DNA from 3 places in the Enterobacter sp. UNJFSC 003 genome. Region 2 is predicted to be linked to each of the others. Evidence: predicted binding sites of a transcription regulator. Region 2 holds the regulator's gene; each other region holds the start of a gene.
The links. Region 2 encodes PurR, which represses purine synthesis genes. Its sites were predicted from a motif close to CANGCAAACGTTTGCNTG; they were not measured.
Positions count from the first base shown of each region.

Region 1: V5P19_RS09085 (amino acid aminotransferase) is a predicted target of PurR. The motif match lies at 2,858-2,875, and genes of this name have one in related genera.
Region 3: raiA (ribosome-associated translation inhibitor RaiA) is a predicted target of PurR. The motif match lies at 1,388-1,405, and genes of this name have one in related genera.

Region 1 is NZ_JBAKHK010000002.1:608,094-614,643, forward strand. It holds gene asnS (asparagine--tRNA ligase) at 1-1,090, shown strand, start outside; gene ompF (porin OmpF) at 1,696-2,754, shown strand; gene V5P19_RS09085 (amino acid aminotransferase) at 2,939-4,129, shown strand; gene V5P19_RS09090 (MBL fold metallo-hydrolase) at 4,183-4,830, opposite strand; gene V5P19_RS09095 (YcbK family protein) at 4,851-5,402, opposite strand; gene ldtD (L,D-transpeptidase) at 5,577-6,550, opposite strand, start outside.
Region 2 is NZ_JBAKHK010000002.1:255,787-262,336, reverse strand. It holds gene V5P19_RS07305 (riboflavin synthase subunit alpha) at 1-550, shown strand, start outside; gene cfa (cyclopropane fatty acyl phospholipid synthase) at 582-1,730, opposite strand; gene punC (purine nucleoside transporter PunC) at 2,030-3,229, opposite strand; gene punR (DNA-binding transcriptional activator PunR) at 3,344-4,255, shown strand; gene purR (HTH-type transcriptional repressor PurR) at 4,272-5,297, opposite strand; gene V5P19_RS07280 (YnhF family membrane protein) at 5,595-5,684, shown strand; gene V5P19_RS07275 (MFS transporter) at 5,848-6,550, shown strand, end outside.
Region 3 is NZ_JBAKHK010000014.1:95,222-101,771, forward strand. It holds gene pheA (bifunctional chorismate mutase/prephenate dehydratase) at 1-690, opposite strand, end outside; Phe leader region at 720-845, opposite strand; gene pheL (pheA operon leader peptide PheL) at 797-844, opposite strand; gene raiA (ribosome-associated translation inhibitor RaiA) at 949-1,290, opposite strand; gene bamD (outer membrane protein assembly factor BamD) at 1,559-2,296, opposite strand; gene rluD (23S rRNA pseudouridine(1911/1915/1917) synthase RluD) at 2,428-3,408, shown strand; gene yfiH (purine nucleoside phosphorylase YfiH) at 3,405-4,136, shown strand; gene clpB (ATP-dependent chaperone ClpB) at 4,266-6,550, shown strand, end outside.

The DNA of each region.
Region 1 (6,550 bases), 350 kb from region 2:
AGATCCTGATACCTACCCGATGGCAGCAAAACGCCACAGCATTGAGTACCTTCGTGAAGTGGCTCACCTGCGTCCGCGTACCAACCTGATTGGTGCGGTTGCCCGTGTGCGCCACACGCTGGCACAAGCGCTGCATCGCTTCTTCGATGAGCAGGGTTATTTCTGGGTATCGACTCCGCTGATCACGGCTTCAGATACTGAAGGTGCTGGCGAAATGTTCCGCGTCTCAACGCTGGATATGGAAAACCTGCCGCGCACACCGGAAGGCAAAGTCGACTATGACAAAGACTTCTTTGGTAAAGAAGCTTTCCTGACGGTTTCTGGCCAGCTCAACGGTGAGACTTACGCCTGTGCACTGTCGAAGATCTACACCTTTGGCCCAACTTTCCGTGCTGAAAACTCCAACACCAGCCGTCACCTGGCAGAATTCTGGATGCTGGAGCCTGAAGTGGCCTTCGCAGACCTGAATGATGTTGCCGGTCTGGCAGAAGCGATGCTGAAATACGTGTTCAAAGCAGTTCTCGAAGAACGCGCTGACGACATGAAGTTCTTCGCAGAACGCGTTGATAGCGACGCCGTTGCCCGTCTTGAGCGCTTTGTATCAGCGGACTTCGCTCAGGTGGACTACACCGATGCTGTCGCGATCCTCGAAAAATGCGGTGAGAAGTTCGAGAACCCGGTGTACTGGGGCGTAGATCTCTCCTCCGAGCATGAACGCTATCTGGCAGAGAAACACTTCAAAGCACCAGTTGTGGTGAAAAACTACCCGAAAGACATTAAGGCCTTCTACATGCGCCTTAACGAAGACGGTAAAACTGTTGCGGCGATGGATGTTCTGGCTCCGGGTATTGGTGAGATCATCGGTGGTTCCCAGCGTGAAGAGCGTCTGGACATACTGGATGCGCGTATGGAAGAGATGGGTCTGAATCCTGCTGATTACAGCTGGTATCGCGATCTGCGCCGTTACGGCACCGTACCGCACTCCGGCTTTGGTCTGGGCTTTGAACGTCTGATTGCCTATGTTACCGGTGTTCAGAACGTTCGTGACGTTATTCCTTTCCCTCGTACACCACGTAACGCCAGCTTCTAACCGCCATACATGCAAATGGCCAGCTTATGCTGGCCATTATTTTATTCTGTATTGTCAATTTTCGTCAGTACAAAGTCAGCATCTTTAAACTACAACCCCGTCATAACCACTACCTGTTACGTTTTGTTTCCACGAAATATCTACGCACAAAAAATAAACCACAGTCTTATTGCGATTATTACATCCTCAAGCATTAGCACAAATTTTGACCGAATATACAGCCATCCAGAAGTCTCACTTGACTCATAAGAAAAAATGAGTCGTTTAACATCTGTGTATATGAAATGCCTTTATCCAAATTAATCATAAGGAATTCATATATATAGAAATGAGTGTGTTGTTTAAATCACCAGATCGCTCTGAAATTTGAGGTGGTTCACAAAGTTCCTCAAAATACATATTTAGTTACACATGATTGCTTTTTGTTACTCAATCTTGAGATTTGTAGCACTTTCAGGCTAGCGAAACGGTTCTATGAATGGAAAGATGCCTATCAGATACATAAAGACACCTAACTCTCATCAATAGTTCCGGAAATATTTATTGACAGAATTTATTGACGGCAGTGGCGAGTGTCATAAAAAAACCAATGAGGGTAATAAATAATGATGAAGCGCAATATTCTGGCAGTGGTAGTCCCTGCCCTGCTGGTAGCCGGTGCAGCAAACGCTGCAGAAATCTATAACAAAGACGGCAACAAATTAGATCTGTACGGGAAAGCAGTTGGCCTGCATTACTTCTCTGATGATTCTGGTAATGACGGCGACAAGACTTATGCGCGTCTCGGCTTCAAAGGCGAAACCAAGATCAATGACCAACTGACCGGTTACGGCCAGTGGGAATACAACTTCCAGGGTAACAACTCCGAAGGCGCTGATGCTCAGTCCGGTAACAAAACCCGTCTGGCGTTCGCTGGCCTGAAATACGGTGATGCAGGCTCCTTCGACTACGGTCGTAACTATGGCCTGGTTTATGATGCAATCGGCATCACCGATATGCTGCCAGAGTTCGGCGGCGACACCGGTGTGAGCGATAACTTCTTCTCTGGCCGTACTGGTGGTCTGGCGACTTACCGTAACAGCGGTTTCTTCGGTCTGGTTGACGGTCTGAACTTCGGCGTTCAGTACCTGGGTAAAAACGAGCGTACCGATGCAACTCGTTCTAACGGCGACGGCTGGGCAACTTCTCTGAGCTATGATTACGAAGGCTTCGGCGTTGTGGGTGCTTACGGTGCTGCTGACCGTACCGACAACCAGCAGACTCTGGCATGGGGCAAAGGCGACAAAGCTGAGCAGTGGGCAACTGGCCTGAAATACGACGCGAACAACATTTACCTGGCAGCACTGTATGGTGAAATGCGCAACGCAGCGCGTCTGGGCAGCCGTGGCTTCGCTAACAAATCTCAGGACTTCTCTGTTGTAGCACAGTACCAGTTCGACTTCGGTCTGCGTCCATCCATCGCTTACTACAAATCTAAAGCGAAAGACGTAGAAGGTATTGGTGACGAAGACTTCATCAACTATATCGACGTTGGCGCGACTTACTACTTCAACAAAAACATGTCCACCTATGTTGACTACCAGATCAACCAGCTGAAAGACGACAACAAGCTGGGCGTCAGCAGCGACGACACTGTTGCTGTGGGTCTGGTTTACCAGTTCTAATCAGTACACCTCGTTGTTATATGCTTAATGAACAGGGCTTCGGCCCTGTTTTTTTATGTCTGAGAGTAAATAATGGCGACTTTTGAAAAGCCGCACGCTTTTCGTCGCAAACGGTTGGCATTTTGTAAATCTACCGTTAACCTGATAGCGGATTTCACTTCTGTAATCACAATGGAACTTCGTCATGTTTGAGAACATTACCGCCGCTCCTGCCGACCCTATTCTGGGCCTGGCCGATCTGTTTCGTGCCGACGACCGCCCTGGCAAAATCAACCTGGGTATTGGTGTATATAAAGATGAAACCGGCAAAACACCGGTACTGACCAGCGTTAAGAAAGCTGAGCAGTATCTGCTGGAAAACGAAACCACCAAGAATTACCTCGGTATTGATGGTATCCCTGAATTTGGTCGTTGCACTCAGGAACTGCTGTTCGGAAAAGGCAGTGCGATTGTGAGCAGCAAACGCGCTCGCACGGCACAAACCCCAGGCGGTACCGGCGCGTTGCGCGTGGCGGCGGATTTCCTTGCAAAAAATACGTCTGTTAAGCGTGTCTGGGTAAGCAACCCAAGCTGGCCGAACCATAAGAGCGTCTTTAACTCTGCGGGGCTTGAAGTGCGCGAATATGCTTACTATGACGCGGCAAACCACGCCCTTGATTTCGATGGCCTGCTGGCGAGCCTGAACGAAGCACAGGCTGGTGATGTCGTGCTATTTCACGGCTGCTGCCATAACCCTACCGGTATCGATCCGACGCTGGAGCAGTGGGAACAACTGGCGAAACTGTCCGTCGAAAAAGGCTGGCTGCCACTGTTTGACTTCGCTTACCAGGGCTTTGCTCGTGGTCTGGAAGAGGATGCCGAAGGCCTGCGCGCATTCGCAGCCGTGCATCAGGAGTTGATCGTTGCCAGTTCCTACTCGAAGAACTTTGGCCTGTACAATGAGCGCGTGGGCGCTTGTACGCTGGTGGCAGCTGACGAGCAAACCGTTGATCGTGCATTTAGCCAGATGAAATCCGTGATCCGTGCCAACTACTCTAACCCACCGGCGCACGGGGCTTCTGTTGTTGCAACGATCCTGAGCAACGATGCGCTGCGTGCAATCTGGGAACAAGAGCTGAACGATATGCGCCAACGCATTCAGCGCATGCGCCTGCTGTTCGTGAGCACGCTGGCGGAAAAAGGGGCAGACCGCGACTTCAGCTTTATTATCAAGCAGAATGGTATGTTCTCGTTCAGCGGACTGACCAAAGAGCAGGTTCTGCGCCTGCGTGAAGAGTTTGGCGTTTACGCCGTGGCTTCTGGCCGCGTGAACGTTGCAGGCATGACGCCGGACAACATGGCGCCGCTGTGCGAAGCCATTGTCGCCGTCCTGTAATCTGCGCCCACAAAAAAGCCTGCATCGCGCAGGCTTTTTTTATTTAATTCGGTTTACCAGACAGGCATTTCATCTTGAAGGAACGGGTTATGCACTCGCTCATAGCCCAGCGTCGACATCGGCCCATGTCCCGCGATAAACGTCACATCATCGCCTAACGGCAATAACCTCTGTTTAATCGACTGAATCAACTGCCCATGATCGCCACGCGGGAAATCGCTGCGTCCTACGCCACCTTTGAAAATCACATCGCCGGAAATCAGCAGACGGGACTGGTCATCAAAGAAGACAATATGGCCTGGCGTATGGCCAGGACAATGCAACACCTGTAAAGTCACATTCCCTACGGTAACACTCTCTCCTTCGTTCAACCAGCGATCGGGCGTCAACGGCAGACACTCATCGAGGCCAAACATGCGGCTTTGCGCGGGTAACCCCTGCAGCCAGAACTCATCTTCTTTTTCCGGGCCGATCACCGGCACACCGTAGTGTTCAGCCAGTTCAGCGGCAGCCCCCACATGATCAAGATGACCATGGGTCAGCAAAATCTGCATCAGCGTTACGCCGCTGGCTGCAACCTCCTGCTTGATTTTCTCAGCGTCACCGCCGGGATCGACAAGCGCGGCCAGTTTAGTTTGCTCGCACCAGATTAATGAACAATTCTGGGAGAACGCGGTAACCGGAATAATACGATAGTTCATACTGCTCCTGTGTTTCGTTATTACCAGTGCCGTACCGGCCCGGTATCAATATGCACAAAGTTGCTACGTGGGTAATATCCTACACCACCTGCGCGCATAGATAACGCTGCTTTGCGAATATTGGCTAACGAAACGCCTTCAATATGGAAATCCATTGCCTGCCCTTTCGTGTGATAGCTTTTTTTCGCTACCCCACGGCTGTGGGCACGCAGCTCGTTATTGGTATCCAGAGAGCGATACCCCGAAATGAGCTGCACCGGCTTGCTGGTACCCAGCATGCCCTGAAGGCGGAATAACTGATCAAATAATCCTGGGTCGATGGCTTTTATTTTATTCGCGCGGAAATCACGGAAAAAATGGTTAAGTCTTGCTAATTCATCCTGAATATAGCCTCTGCCATCGAAGAATTCCGCTTTAAGCGACTCACCAGTATGGAGGTTGTTGAGCGTCAAAATGCGCGGACGTGGTGTCGAGAGGGTGGCAAATGCTGGCGTCGGCAAGATGGCCGCTGCGCCGAGCGCAACACCACCTAACGCCAGCAGTTTGCGGCGATTAGCGTCAAATTTGTCCATGATAATCAGGTCTACAGGTCAAAGAAATCGTAATATGCTTAGCGCACGAAGGGCACCTTAACTGGCAAAGCCGACGACGTCAAGGCGCCCAACCCCAGCAAACACGCGGCTTACAGCCATATTGCCCCGCATTCACCATAACTTACGACAATCATTTTCCCAGAACTACTTCATTTACCTGATTAATTGTTCCGCTTTTGGCAAAATTTGTGCGCCGGATCGCGCGGTGAGATCATAATTGTAAATATCTGTACGATACTGGGTACGTCCATCTTCCCCCACAAACGCCGTCAGATAATAAAGATTGACCGGGATATTGTGGCGAATATTCACGTAACGCGTATCGCCCTGCTTCAGCGCATCAGAAATCCGCGTATCGTTCCAGCCAGCATCCTGCAACAGCATATTGGCCAGTTCAGACGCTTTATTGACGCGCACACAGCCGGAACTGAGCGCGCGAGTATCTTTCTGGAACAGATTGTGATTCGGCGTATCGTGCAGATAAATGGCGTCTGAGCTCGGCATGTTGAATTTGTAGCGTCCCAGCGAATTGTGCGCGCCAGGTGCCTGCTGGAAACGGAACGGCAGATTTGATGCCGTGATCGTCGACCAGTCAACCATCCAGGGATCAATCGCCTCGTTGCTGTTCCAGCCGCGCATCACCGTGTAGTTATGCCGTTCCAGATATCCCGGATCGTTCCACAGCTTAGGCAGTATATCCTTACGCGCCAGCGTCGGCGGCACGTTCCACGGTGGGTTAACCACCACATTATTCAGCGCGCTGCTCATCATCGGCGTTTTACGGTCAGGACGGCCAACAATCACACGGGATGCCAGCACTTCGCTCCCGTCCTGATAGTAGACCAGGGAATAAGCCGGAATATTGACCATAATGCCCGTAGACAATGTGCCGGGCAGCAGACGTAAACGCTGGATATTCAACGCCAACACCCCAGCCCGCTGCGCCGGCGATACATTCAGCCAGTCGCGCGTCGACTGACCAATCACGCCGTCAGCACCGAGCCCCTGAAGGGCCTGAAACTGCTTAACCCCCGCAACCAGTTCACGATCGTAAGCGGCAGGCTTATCACTTAGAGCAACCGCTTTCTTTTCTTTCACCGGCGCAGACGGGCTGACGACCACGCTTT
Region 2 (6,550 bases):
TATGCTGGACGGTATCGAAACCGGTGCCTCGATTGCCCATAACGGCTGCTGCCTGACGGTGACCGAAATTAACGGCAATCAGATTAGCTTTGATTTAATGAAAGAAACGCTGCGCATCACCAATCTTGGCGAGCTGGTGGTGGGTGATACCGTGAACGTCGAGCGGGCAGCGAAATTCAGCGATGAGATTGGCGGCCATCTGATGTCCGGACATATCATGACGACCGCTGAAGTCGCAAAGATCGTGACCTCTGAAAATAACCGTCAGATCTGGTTTAAAGTCCAGGACCCCACCCTCATGAAATACATCCTGTATAAAGGATTTATTGGTATTGATGGGATTAGCCTGACCGTGGGGGAAGTTACGCCAACGCGTTTTTGCGTCCATTTAATTCCAGAGACGCTTCAGCGCACGACGCTAGCCAGCAAAAAACTGGGGCAGCGCGTGAATATCGAAATTGATCCGCAAACCCAGGCGGTCGTGGATACCGTTGAGCGCGTAATGGCGGCAAAAGAAGCCGCAATAATTAATGCTGCGGAAGAAGAATAAGAAATAACCCCGGTGCGCCGGGGTTATATTTTTAGCGGGCGACCCGTAAACCCTGTTCAATACCCCGGCTAAAGACCACCTGCCACAACTGAATATCGCGCGCGCGGAATGCGCCCGCACAGGCATTCAGATAATAGCTGAACATCCGTTTAAATCGTTCGGAATAGTTGTCCGCAATCTCCGGCCAGGCTTCCTGAAAACGGGCATGCCAGGCCATCAAGGTCGTATCATAATCCGCGCCAAAATTATGCCAGTCTTCCACAATGAAGTGAGGCTCACTGGCATTGGCAATCTGGCGCACGGACGGTAAACAGCCGTTCGGGAAGATGTATTTGTTGATCCAGGGATCAACGCTATTGTCGGTTCGCTTTGAGCCAATGGTGTGCAATAAGAAGATGCCATCTGGTTTCAGATTACGATCCGCTACCTCGAAGTAAGTGTCGTAATTTTTCGGCCCCACGTGCTCAAACATGCCTACGGAAACAATGCGGTCAAATTGATCGTTCAAATCACGATAATCCTGCAGGCGAATATCGACGTCCAGCCCGCGACAGCGTTCCTGCGCCATTTTTTGCTGTTCGGCAGAGATGGTGACACCGACGACGCTCACCCCGTAATGCGTCGCCATAAACCATGCCAGACCGCCCCAGCCGCAGCCAATATCCAGCACACGCATACCTGGCTGTAACTGCAGTTTTTCGCAGATAAGACGCAGCTTATCCTGTTGCGCTTCTTCAAGCGTGGTGGCCTGTTTCCAGTAGGCGCAGGAGTATTGCATCAAAGGGTCAAGCATACGGCTGAACAGGTCATTACCAAGATCGTAATGCTCTTTGCCGACAATCCACGCCCGCTTTTTGTTTTGCAGATTGAACAATCGGGCAGACGCAACACGCAGCGTGTCTTTCAGGTTTCGAGGAAGCTGGTTTTCAAGACCGGCGCGTAACACGCTGGTGAAAAAGATATCCAGCCGTTCGCACTCCCACCAGCCGTCCATATAACTCTCGCCCAATCCTAACGATCCCTCGCGCAACACGCGTTTAAAAAAGTCGGGATGCTTGACCTGCGGATCGGAGGGGGAAGGCCCATTAATCGTGATGCCTGCACGACCTAACAGTTCACTGACGATCCGGGACCAGTTATCGTCCGGAACGCTGACTTCTTCTATACACGATGAACTCATAGCTTCTCCATCACCTTGCTGTGATCAGAACCTTCAAACAGCGTAGACGCTTTTTATGGTTTGTGAGAAATCTCACGGTAATTCCCCGCGAGGCTAGTATCCGACGTAGAACAGAGGAAGGGAGATAACCCTTGCCGAAATGCCTTCCATGGAAAAACGGGAGCACTCCGGCTCCCGTTAACACTTAATATTTATCGTATTTAATCGAACCAAATTTAGTATAGGCCTCAAAATTTGGTGATTCAATAGAAAATTCTTAGCAACCTAATCACTGAAACGTAACATAATTTCCAGCGCGATTATGCATGCGACGTTTCTGCCCGAGCTCCCTCTTTTTGCTCCCGATGCGCGGAAGACTGCATACGGTAGCCAATGGCGGCCAACGCGACGGTAAACAGCATTACGCTGGTGGTGGTCAGCAGTGGGGTGGCGATCAGGGCTGAGACCACCAGGCTTGCCAGGAAGCACAAACCCAGCTGCAGCGTGTTCTGCAGCGCGGCTGCACGGCCAGTTGCCTGCGGGAATGGGCGTAATGCCTGCGCCACGACGATAGGGTAAATGGCACCGTTGGCAATAGCCATCACGCAGAACGGAATCAAAATCTCAACCAGGCCTGCGCCCGGAACGAAGCCCACAGCCCAGGTGCCGATCACGCTCAACGCGTACAGCGCCAGCAGCCACGGCAGCATCTGCTGACCTTCCCATTTCTGCAACGCAGCACGACAGCCATAGCCACCGACCAGGAAGGCGATGGTCTGCGGGACGTAGCTCAGGCCAATGGCTGCAGGGCTGTAGCCCATATCATGCAGAATGAACGGCGAGCCGGTCAGCCATGCGAAGAAGCTTGCAGAGCAGGCCGCATAAATCAGGACGTTACCGCGATACGCCTTCGCCCGCAGCAAAGAGGTAAAGGTGATCGGCTTCGCTTCCGGCAGCGGCTCCTTTTTAGGCGCAGGCTTGAGGGTAAACGCGGGCAGCATCAGCACCAGGGTAACGGCAAACAGCGTGGCGAAGATGGCCTGCCAGTCGAAATGCGCCAGCAGCCAGCTTCCCAGCAGGGGGGCGAGGGCGGGCGAAAGCCCCACCAACGGCATAATGGTGGCGAAAATGCGGTTAGTGCGTGAAGCAGGATAGTAATCCGTCACCAGCGCCTGCCAGGTCACCGCTGCGGCACATACGCCAACGGCCTGCACGAAGCGCAGCACCAGCAGCCAGGCTGCATCGCGTACCCACAGCATCCCCAGACAGCCCACGGCAAAAATAGCCAGACCCAGCAACAAGACCGGCTTACGACCAAAGCGATCGGAAAGCGGGCCCCAGAGCAACTGCGCGAAGGCAAAGCCGGCAAGGAATACGCTCAGGCTGGCGCTGATGGCGGCAGCCGGGGTCTGTAAATCTTCCTGCATCGCGGCAAAGGCCGGCAGGTACATATCGGTGGCCAAAAAGCCCAGCACGCTCAAACCGGCGAGCCAGACTAAAAATCCTTTATGAGGTTGCATTATTTCTTCTCCTTGAGGAGGCAGGTGTACGTTGGCGCAGAGTGTAGGGAGTGCAAAGCGGCTTGTGAAACGCTAATATTTGGCGGGTGCATTCAAAAATTTTGCAGGCAGAAAATGTGGTCAGATTATTCTCTTGAAGTTGTGGATGCCGTCGCGCGTAACGGCAGCTTTAGCGGTGCAGCGCAGGAGCTACACCGCGTGCCCTCGGCGATAAGCTATACGGTACGCCAGCTGGAAGAGTGGCTGGCGGTTCCCCTGTTTGAACGGCGTCATCGCGACGTTGAGTTAACGCCTGCCGGGGCGTGGTTTTTGAAAGAAGGGCGATCTGTTATCAAAAAAATGCAGATCACCCGAGAACAGTGTCAGCAGATTGCTAACGGCTGGCGAGGGCATCTTTCCATCGCGGTAGATAACATCGTCAAACCGGAACGAACGCGGCAGATGATTGTTGATTTTTATCGTCATTTCTCGGATGTGGAGCTGCGGGTGTCCCAGGAGGTGTTCAACGGCGTCTGGGACGCGCTGGCGGACGGCAGGGTGGAGATGGCGATTGGGGCAACCCAGGCGATCCCCGTCGGGGGGCGCTATGCGTTCCGCGATATGGGCATGCTTAACTGGAAATGCGTGGTGGCGCGTGAGCATCCGCTGGCGACAATGGAAGGGCCGCTGAGCGATGACGCGCTGCGCAACTGGCCGTCGCTGGTGTTGGAAGATACCTCGCGCTCGTTGCCCAAGCGTATTACCTGGCTGCTGGATAACCAGCGCCGGGTTGTGGCCCCGGACTGGGAATCATCCGCGACCTGCCTCAGCGCCGGGCTGTGCGTTGCAATGGTGCCTGGCCATTTTGCGCGCCCGCGCATTGACACGGGTGAATGGGCTGCGCTGACGCTGGAGAACCCCTTCCCGGATGCCGCCTGTTGCCTGACATGGCAGCAAAGCGATGTATCACCTGCAATGGCCTGGCTTCTGGATTACCTGGGAGACAGTGATACGCTTAACCGGGAGTGGTTACGGGAGCCAGCGTAGCGGGCTCCGTATGAGATTAACGACGGTAGTCGCGGAACGGACCATCCGCAACGGAACGGCGTTCAATAAGGCGAGGATGAACTTCAATTGACTGGGATTCTTCTCGCTTGTTGACGATCCTGTCCATCAGCATATTGAAGGCTGTTTCGCCCAGTGAATCTTTTGGCTGGTGAATGGTGGTCAGCGCAGGGGTAAAGAAGCGCGCGTTACGCACGTTGTCATACCCGATGACGGAAATATCCTGCGGTACGCGCAGCCCCAGCTCATCTGCCGCACAGAGTGCACCCATCGCCATGATGTCACCACCACAGAAGACGGCGGTCGGACGGTGCGGCTGGGAGACAATCTGCTGCATCGCGCGATAGCCTGATTCGGGTTCAAAGTCACCCTGAACAATCCAGTTTTCCGGCACCGCGATCATCGCTTCTTCCATCGCTTTCATAAACCCGGCCAGGCGGCCCGCACCGGTGTTGCGCTCCAGCGGCCCCGGTATCACACCAATTTCGCGGTGACCGCGTTCCACCAAATAACGTCCCGCCATATAACCGCCTTCGAAGGCGTTATCAATCACGGAATCGGTGAAGTCGGCACGCGCTTCACCCCAGTCCATAACGACCATCGGTATGTGGCGATACTCTTCAAGCATGGAAAGCACCGACTCCGGGTACTCGGAGCACATCACCAGCAGACCATCCACGCGCTTCTGCGCCATCATTGACAGATAGGCTCGCTGTTTTTCAATGTTGTTCCACGCGTTGCCCAGGATAAGGGTATAGCCTTTCTGGAAGCAGTTTTTTTCTACCGCTTCAATGATCTCGGCAAAATAGGCCGCTTCACTGCTGGTGGCCAGCAAACCAATGGATTTGGTGTGATTAACTTTAAGACTGCGCGCAACCGCACTCGGCGAGTAGTGCAGTTCCTTGATCGCTGCCCAGACGGCATTGCGCGTCTCTTCCGCAACGAAACGGGTTTTGTTAATAACATGTGATACGGTTGTAGTGGAAACGTTTGCGCGTTTTGCCACATCTTTAATTGTTGCCATTAAATGTCACTCCAGACCATATCCTAAGCTCCTGAAAAACATGAAGGTAAACGTTTGCCTTCTCTCACCCTTATTACGCAATCTGGAATTGCGACACGCCGGGAAAACGACTCAGGACGTCAGGAGGGGGTCAATGGCCGGTACGCTAATAAATTTAGCGTGGAATTTTGTCCTATCTTGGTGAAAAGGGGAAGAGCAAAAGTGGATATCCGTTTAAATCCAGGAAGATTTTTGACGTAAACTGTGTAAAAATGAGCAGACTCACTTTTTGTGGGGGGATTAAAAGGAGAAAAATTGATGAATACCGATCTGAAGTTTTCGCTGACGACGACCGTGATTGTGCTGGCGCTGATTGTTGCCGCAGGTTTGACGGCAGTACTGCACTGATTTACGCGGAGGGAGCGTTCTCTCCCTCCTGCTTATCCCGATTGTTACCCCTCTGGCAAAAATCTTTTGCCAATTTGTTAACTTCTCATTTTTTGTGATTGATGTCATGCTTTCCGCTTCTTTGTTCTGTGTTACGACATAACACGGCATCCGGAGTTGACGCATGAAAATCAATTTTCCCCTGCTGGCCCTGGCGATCGGCGCTTTTGGGATTGGCACCACTGAATTTTCCCCGATGGGGTTATTGCCCGTTATCGCCCAAGGCGTAGAGGTTTCTATCCCTGCGGCCGGTATGTTGATCAGCGCCTACGCCATTGGCGTGATGGTGGGGGCTCCGCTGATGACGCTGTTGCTTTCGCATCGGGCGCGACGCAACGCGCTGATTTTCCTGATGGCCATCTTTACGCTGGGCAATGTGCTCTCCGCCATTGCGCCGGATTACACCACGCTGATGCTGTCCCGTATTCTGACCAGCCTGAACCACGGCGCCTTCTTTGGGCTGGGCTCTGTCGTTGCCGCAAGCGTGGTGCCCAAACATAAGCAGGCCAGCGCAGTGGCGACCATGTTTATGGGGCTGACGATTGCCAATATTGGCGGCGTACCTGCTGCAACCTGGATGGGGGAAGCGATCGGATGGCGGATGTCCTTCCTCGCCACTGCCGGGCTGGGTGTGGTGGCGATGATCGCCCTGTTCTTCTCGTTACCGAAAGGCAGCGCGGGCGAACGTCCGGATGTGCGTAAAGAACTCTCAGTGCTGGTGCGTCCTCAAGTGCTCTCTGCGCTGCTGACAACCGTTCTCGGAGCAGGGGCGATGTTTACGCTCTACACCTATATTTCCCCGGTACTGCACGAGATAATGCATGCAA
Region 3 (6,550 bases), on a different contig from region 2:
GTACTCAATTTTCCAGTTTGGATAACGGTTCAGGAACTGACTGCACTGCTGGAAAGGTTGCGGGTGGCTGTAGACCGTCACGATCTTGTTCAAATCGGTTGAGCCTGAGACCAGCACGCAGTGATCGATAGGGATCGTCAACTCGCCAACCAGCGACAGGCTAGTGTGCTGCAGCAGATCGTACACGTCGTTGATGGCACCAGAGCTGGTGTTTTCAATCGGTACAACGGCATAATCAGCCTGGCCGGTCTCCACCTGATTAAAAATATCCGCAAATTTTGCGCAGCCGCTCTCAATGAACTCTTCGAAATGACGGGCAGCGTACTGGCGCGCCGCCAGGTGGGAATATGAGCCTTTAGGACCAAGAAACGCGATGCGGGCAGAGTGCGGGTTGGTTTTATTCAGATGTTGCTGCAGCAGTGCTTGTTGGGTCAGGACGGAGTCTTCGATGATGAGTTGGAACAGACGAGTGATGTAATGGGCATCAAGGTGATGTGCCTTACCCAGCTGAATCAGACGTTCCAGCAGATCGCGCTCACGGTCAATGTCACGTACCGGACGATGGGAATCCAGCTTGGCTTTACCCACTTCAACGGCAAGCGTGCGGCGTTCTGCCAGCAGTGCCAGTAATTTTTCATCCAGCGCGCTGATTTTTACTCGCAGATCCAGTAACGGGTTTTCCGGTGTCATAGTGTTGTCTGTCTCGTTTATTGTTATCAATAAAAAAGGCCTCCCGGTTTGGGAGGCCTTATTGTTCGTCTTCGCATTCTTTATCACACGACGAAACGCCTCCCATTCAGGGGAAGGTAAAAAAGAATGCGAAGAAAAACGGCGTCGGTTTCATGAAGTCATCCTGTGATTGTTATGGTTAAAGTACCCGTACTGTTTTCATTCTGTCAATAAAAAACGCGCCCGAGGGCGCGTTGGCGGTACACTCAATTTAAAGGATTACTCATCTTCAACTTCTTCCGCGAAGCTGGCGTCTTTCACCGATGTTGCGGCGCGACGGGCTTCACCTTTGTGTTGCACTTTATTGAGCTGCCGTTCCAGCTTGTTGATCAAATCGTTAATGGCGGTGTACATATCTTCATGTTTTGCGCTGGCGACCAGATGGCCGTTTGGAGTATTGATAGTTGCATCAGCGGTGAAACCCTGCGGCTCCTTAGACAGAATGATATGCGGGTTAATCAAATGAGTTTGCCATTTATCCAGTTTGGCGAGACGGTCTGCGACGTGCTGGCGGATTGCCGGAGTAATTTCCATTTGTTTACTGGTAATGTTCATTGTCATAAATTTTACCTCTTGTCTTTCCGTCTTGGTGATTCCAGCATACCCGACCTAATGTCAAAATGTGTGATTTAGATCACGTTATTTTGTCGGTTTTTGTCAGGGAATCTTTTTTGTGAGGCAGGGCAGGAAGAGGCGATATTTACCTTGTCGTCGTCTATAATTAGGGTCATAGTTGATAGGATGTATTAAAGCTAAACCGCTTCAGCCAATGACAACATTGAATAAAAAACGGCAGCCCTTGGGCTGCCGTTTTGCATATTGAGATCTATCAGGTGTTGCTGCTGTTTGCGGCGATGATTTTCGCCACCTTTTCAGCCTGCGTTGTCATCTGCATCTGACGATACGCATTTTCCATCAGCTTAAGGCCATCGCGCGTTGCCTGAGTATCCGGGTAATCGCGCAGCATACCTTCTACACGGTTAACCACGGCAACCCATGCGCCACGGCGCGTATAGTATTCAGCAACCGAGTATTCATATTTCGCCAGACGATCTTTCAGGAACACCAGACGTTTGGTGGCATCGGTCACGTACTGACTGTTCGGATAACCGCGAACCAGCTTCGAGAAGTCGTTAAAGGCATCACGCGCGTGTTGCGGGTCACGGTCGGAACGATCCACCCCGAAGAAGCCCTGCAGGGCACTGTCATCCAGCGCCATGTTGGTCAAACCACGCATATACATCACGTAATCGATGTTAGGATGAGTCGGGTTCAGACGCATGAAGCGATCGATCGCTGCCTGAGCCAGCGGCAGATCGGCATTTTTGTAGTAGGCGTAAATGAGATCTAACTGTACCTGCTGAGAATACGGGCCAAATGGATAGCGATTATCCAACGCTTCCAGTTGCGTTATCGCCTGTTTCCAGTTACCGTCCTGCAACTTTTGTTGTGCGGTCGCATAGATTTCATTCGGCGGATTGTCAGGGACCTGTTCATTTGAACCGGAGCAGCCCACCAAAGCCAGGCTCAACGTGGCCGCTGCCACCAGATATTTCATGCGCGTCATGACGTTTTGACTTTCCTCAAATGTTTGTCCGGGAGAAACTCTGTTCCTGCTCCCGATTAAGACCAGCTACAATAGCACACTATATTAAACGGCAAAGCCGTAAAACCCAACGTTAAACGAAGAAGCAGTTTATGGCACAACGAGTAGAACTCACCGCAACAGTCTCCGAAAATCAGCTCGGTCAACGCTTAGATCAGGCTTTGGCCGAATTGTTCCCTGATTATTCGCGTTCACGTATAAAAGAATGGATTCTTGACCAGCGCGTGCTGGTTAATGGCAAACTCTGGGACAAACCTAAAGAGAAAGTGTTAGGTGGGGAAGCTGTCGCCATCAATGCTGAAATCGATGAGGAAATCCGATTCGAGCCGCAGGATATTCCCCTTAACATCGTCTATGAAGATGATGACATCCTGGTGATCAACAAGCCGCGTGATTTTGTCGTTCACCCAGGTGCGGGGAATCCTGATGGTACTGTTCTTAACGCACTTCTCCATTATTATCCGCCAATTGCTGACGTACCGCGTGCCGGTATTGTGCACCGTCTGGATAAAGACACGACCGGTTTGATGGTTGTGGCTAAGACCGTTCCTGCTCAGACTCGTCTGGTGGAATCGCTGCAGCTGCGCGAAATCACCCGCGAATATGAAGCGGTAGCCATTGGTCATATGACATCGGGTGGTACGGTTGAAGAACCGATTAGCCGTCACCCGACGAAGCGTACACATATGTCGGTGCATCCGATGGGTAAACCGGCGGTAACGCATTACCGCATCATGGAGCATTTCCGCATTCATACGCGCTTACGTCTGCGTCTGGAAACCGGGCGTACTCACCAGATCCGCGTTCATATGGCGCACATTACCCATCCGCTGGTGGGCGATCAGGTGTACGGGGGGCGTCCTCGTCCGCCAAAAGGGGCGTCGGATGACTTCATCAGCGTACTGCGCAAATTTGATCGTCAGGCACTGCACGCCATCATGCTGCGCCTTTACCACCCAATCACCGGTATTCAGATGGAGTGGCATGCTCCGCTCCCGCAGGATATGGTGGAACTTATAGAAGCCCTGCGTGCTGACTTTGAAGAACATAAGGACCAAGTGAACTGGTTATGACCAAGCTGATTGTCCCGGAGTGGCCACTGCCTGAACGCGTGGCTGCCTGTAGTTCGACCCGTATCGGCGGTGTGAGCCAGGGCGCGTGGGAGTCGTTAAACCTCGGCGCGCATTGTGGCGACAACCTGGAACACGTGGAAGAAAACCGCAAGCGGCTGTTTGCTGCGGGTAATTTACCATCGAAACCGATCTGGCTGGAACAGGTGCACGGTAACGATGTGCTGAAGCTAACGGGAGAACCCTATGCTTCAAAACGTGCCGATGGCTCTTACAGCAATACTCCAGGGACAGTGTGTGCGGTGATGACAGCCGATTGTTTGCCCGTGTTGTTCTGCAACCAGGCAGGAACAGAAGTGGCTGCCGCCCATGCGGGCTGGCGTGGTCTGTGTGAAGGCGTGCTGGAAGAGACCGTCGCTTGCTTCAATGACTCCCCTGCCAATATTATGGCCTGGCTTGGCCCGGCGATTGGTCCTGATGCGTTTGAGGTGGGGGCAGAGGTCCGCGAAGCCTTTATGGCTAAAGATCCGCAAGCCGTGAAGGCTTTTGTTAGTGCGGATGAGAAGTATCTGGCCGATATGTACCAGCTTGCCCGCCAGCGGCTGAATAATGTTGGCGTGACGCATATCTTCGGCGGCGATCGCTGTACCTTCACCGAAGAGGGTGATTTTTTCTCTTATCGCCGGGACAAAACAACAGGCCGTATGGCAAGTTTCATTTGGCTGATATAACCTAAAGAATCAAGACGATCTGGCACGTGCCGTTTTCTTTTCACATAATTCGGGTCATTAACCTTGAATAATTGAGGGATGACCTCATTTAATCTCCAGTAGCAAAATTGACCTGTTATGGGAGGAGTTATGCGTCTGGATCGTCTTACTAATAAATTCCAGCTTGCTCTCGCCGATGCCCAGTCTCTCGCACTGGGGCACGACAACCAATTCATCGAACCTCTTCATTTAATGAGCGCCTTGCTGAATCAGGAAGGGGGTTCGGTATGTCCGTTATTAACGTCTGCCGGCATTAATGCTGGCCAGCTACGCACAGCCATCGATCAGGCACTGAGCCGTTTACCGCAGGTGGAAGGTACCGGCGGTGACGTACAGCCGTCCCAGGATCTGGTGCGCGTTCTGAACCTTTGCGACAAGCTGGCGCAAAAACGTGGGGACAACTTTATTTCGTCGGAGCTGTTTGTTCTGGCGGCGCTTGAATCACGCGGTACCTTGACCGACCTGCTGAAAACTGCCGGCGCAACCACCGCCAATGTGACTCAGGCGATTGAGAAAATGCGTGGAGGTGAAAGCGTGAACGATCAGGGAGCCGAAGACCAACGTCAGGCTTTGAAGAAATTTACGGTCGATCTGACCGAGCGTGCTGAGCAGGGCAAACTTGACCCGGTGATCGGCCGTGACGAAGAAATTCGTCGTACTATCCAGGTCTTGCAGCGTCGTACCAAAAACAACCCTGTACTGATTGGTGAACCTGGTGTGGGCAAGACCGCTATCGTTGAAGGGTTGGCACAGCGCATCGTAAACGGTGAAGTCCCGGAGGGGCTGAAAGGTCGTCGCGTACTGGCTCTGGATATGGGCGCGCTGGTGGCCGGGGCGAAATACCGCGGTGAGTTTGAAGAACGTCTGAAAGGTGTGCTTAACGATCTGGCGAAACAGGAAGGCAACGTCATTCTGTTTATCGACGAACTGCATACCATGGTGGGGGCCGGTAAAGGTGATGGCGCGATGGATGCCGGGAACATGCTTAAACCTGCACTGGCCCGTGGTGAACTTCACTGCGTGGGGGCGACAACGCTGGATGAGTATCGTCAGTACATAGAAAAAGATGCTGCTCTTGAGCGTCGTTTCCAGAAAGTGTTTGTTGCTGAGCCAAGCGTTGAAGATACCATTGCGATACTCCGCGGCTTGAAAGAACGTTATGAACTGCACCACCATGTGCAGATAACCGACCCGGCTATCGTTGCGGCAGCCACGCTTTCGCATCGTTATATTGCCGATCGTCAGTTGCCGGATAAAGCCATCGACCTGATTGACGAAGCGGCATCGAGTATTCGTATGCAGATTGACTCGAAACCGGAAGAACTGGATAGGCTCGATCGCCGCATAATTCAGCTCAAGCTGGAACAACAGGCATTGAAGAAAGAGTCTGATGAAGCCAGTAAAAAACGACTGGATATGCTTAACGAAGAGTTGGACGATAAAGAGCGCCAATACTCTGCGTTAGAAGAAGAGTGGAAAGCAGAGAAAGCGTCACTTTCTGGTACACAGACAATCAAAGCGGAACTGGAACAGGCAAAAATTGCCATTGAGCAGGCGCGTCGCGTCGGCGATTTGGCGCGAATGTCTGAGTTGCAGTACGGCAAGATCCCAGAGTTGGAAAAACAGCTTGAGATCGCGACGCAGTCAGAAGGTAAAACGATGCGTCTGTTACGTAATAAAGTGACGGATGCAGAGATTGCTGAGGTGCTGGCCCGCTGGACGGGTATTCCGGTGGCGCGCATGCTGGAAGGCGAGCGCGAAAAACTGTTGCGTATGGAGCAGGATCTGCACAACCGTGTTATTGGTCAGAATGAGGCGGTTGAAGCTGTCTCCAATGCTATTCGCCGTAGCCGTGCTGGATTATCCGATCCGAATCGTCCGATTGGTTCTTTCCTGTTCCTGGGGCCGACCGGTGTTGGTAAAACCGAACTGTGTAAAGCGCTGGCCAACTTTATGTTCGACAGCGATGACGCCATGGTACGTATCGATATGTCCGAGTTTATGGAGAAACATTCCGTCTCTCGTCTGGTCGGTGCGCCTCCGGGATATGTCGGTTATGAAGAAGGTGGTTACCTGACGGAAGCGGTTCGTCGTCGTCCTTATTCCGTCATCCTATTGGATGAAGTGGAAAAAGCGCATCCGGATGTGTTCAATATTCTGCTACAGGTCCTGGATGATGGCCGACTGACAGATGGGCAGGGGAGAACGGTCGACTTCCGTAATACGGTAGTGATCATGACGTCGAACCTGGGTTCTGATTTGATTCAGGAACGTTTCGGTGAACTGGACTATAGCCATATGAAAGATCTGGTTCTCGGCGTTGTCAGCCAGAACTTCCGTCCGGAGTTCATTAACCGTATTGATGAAGTGGTGGT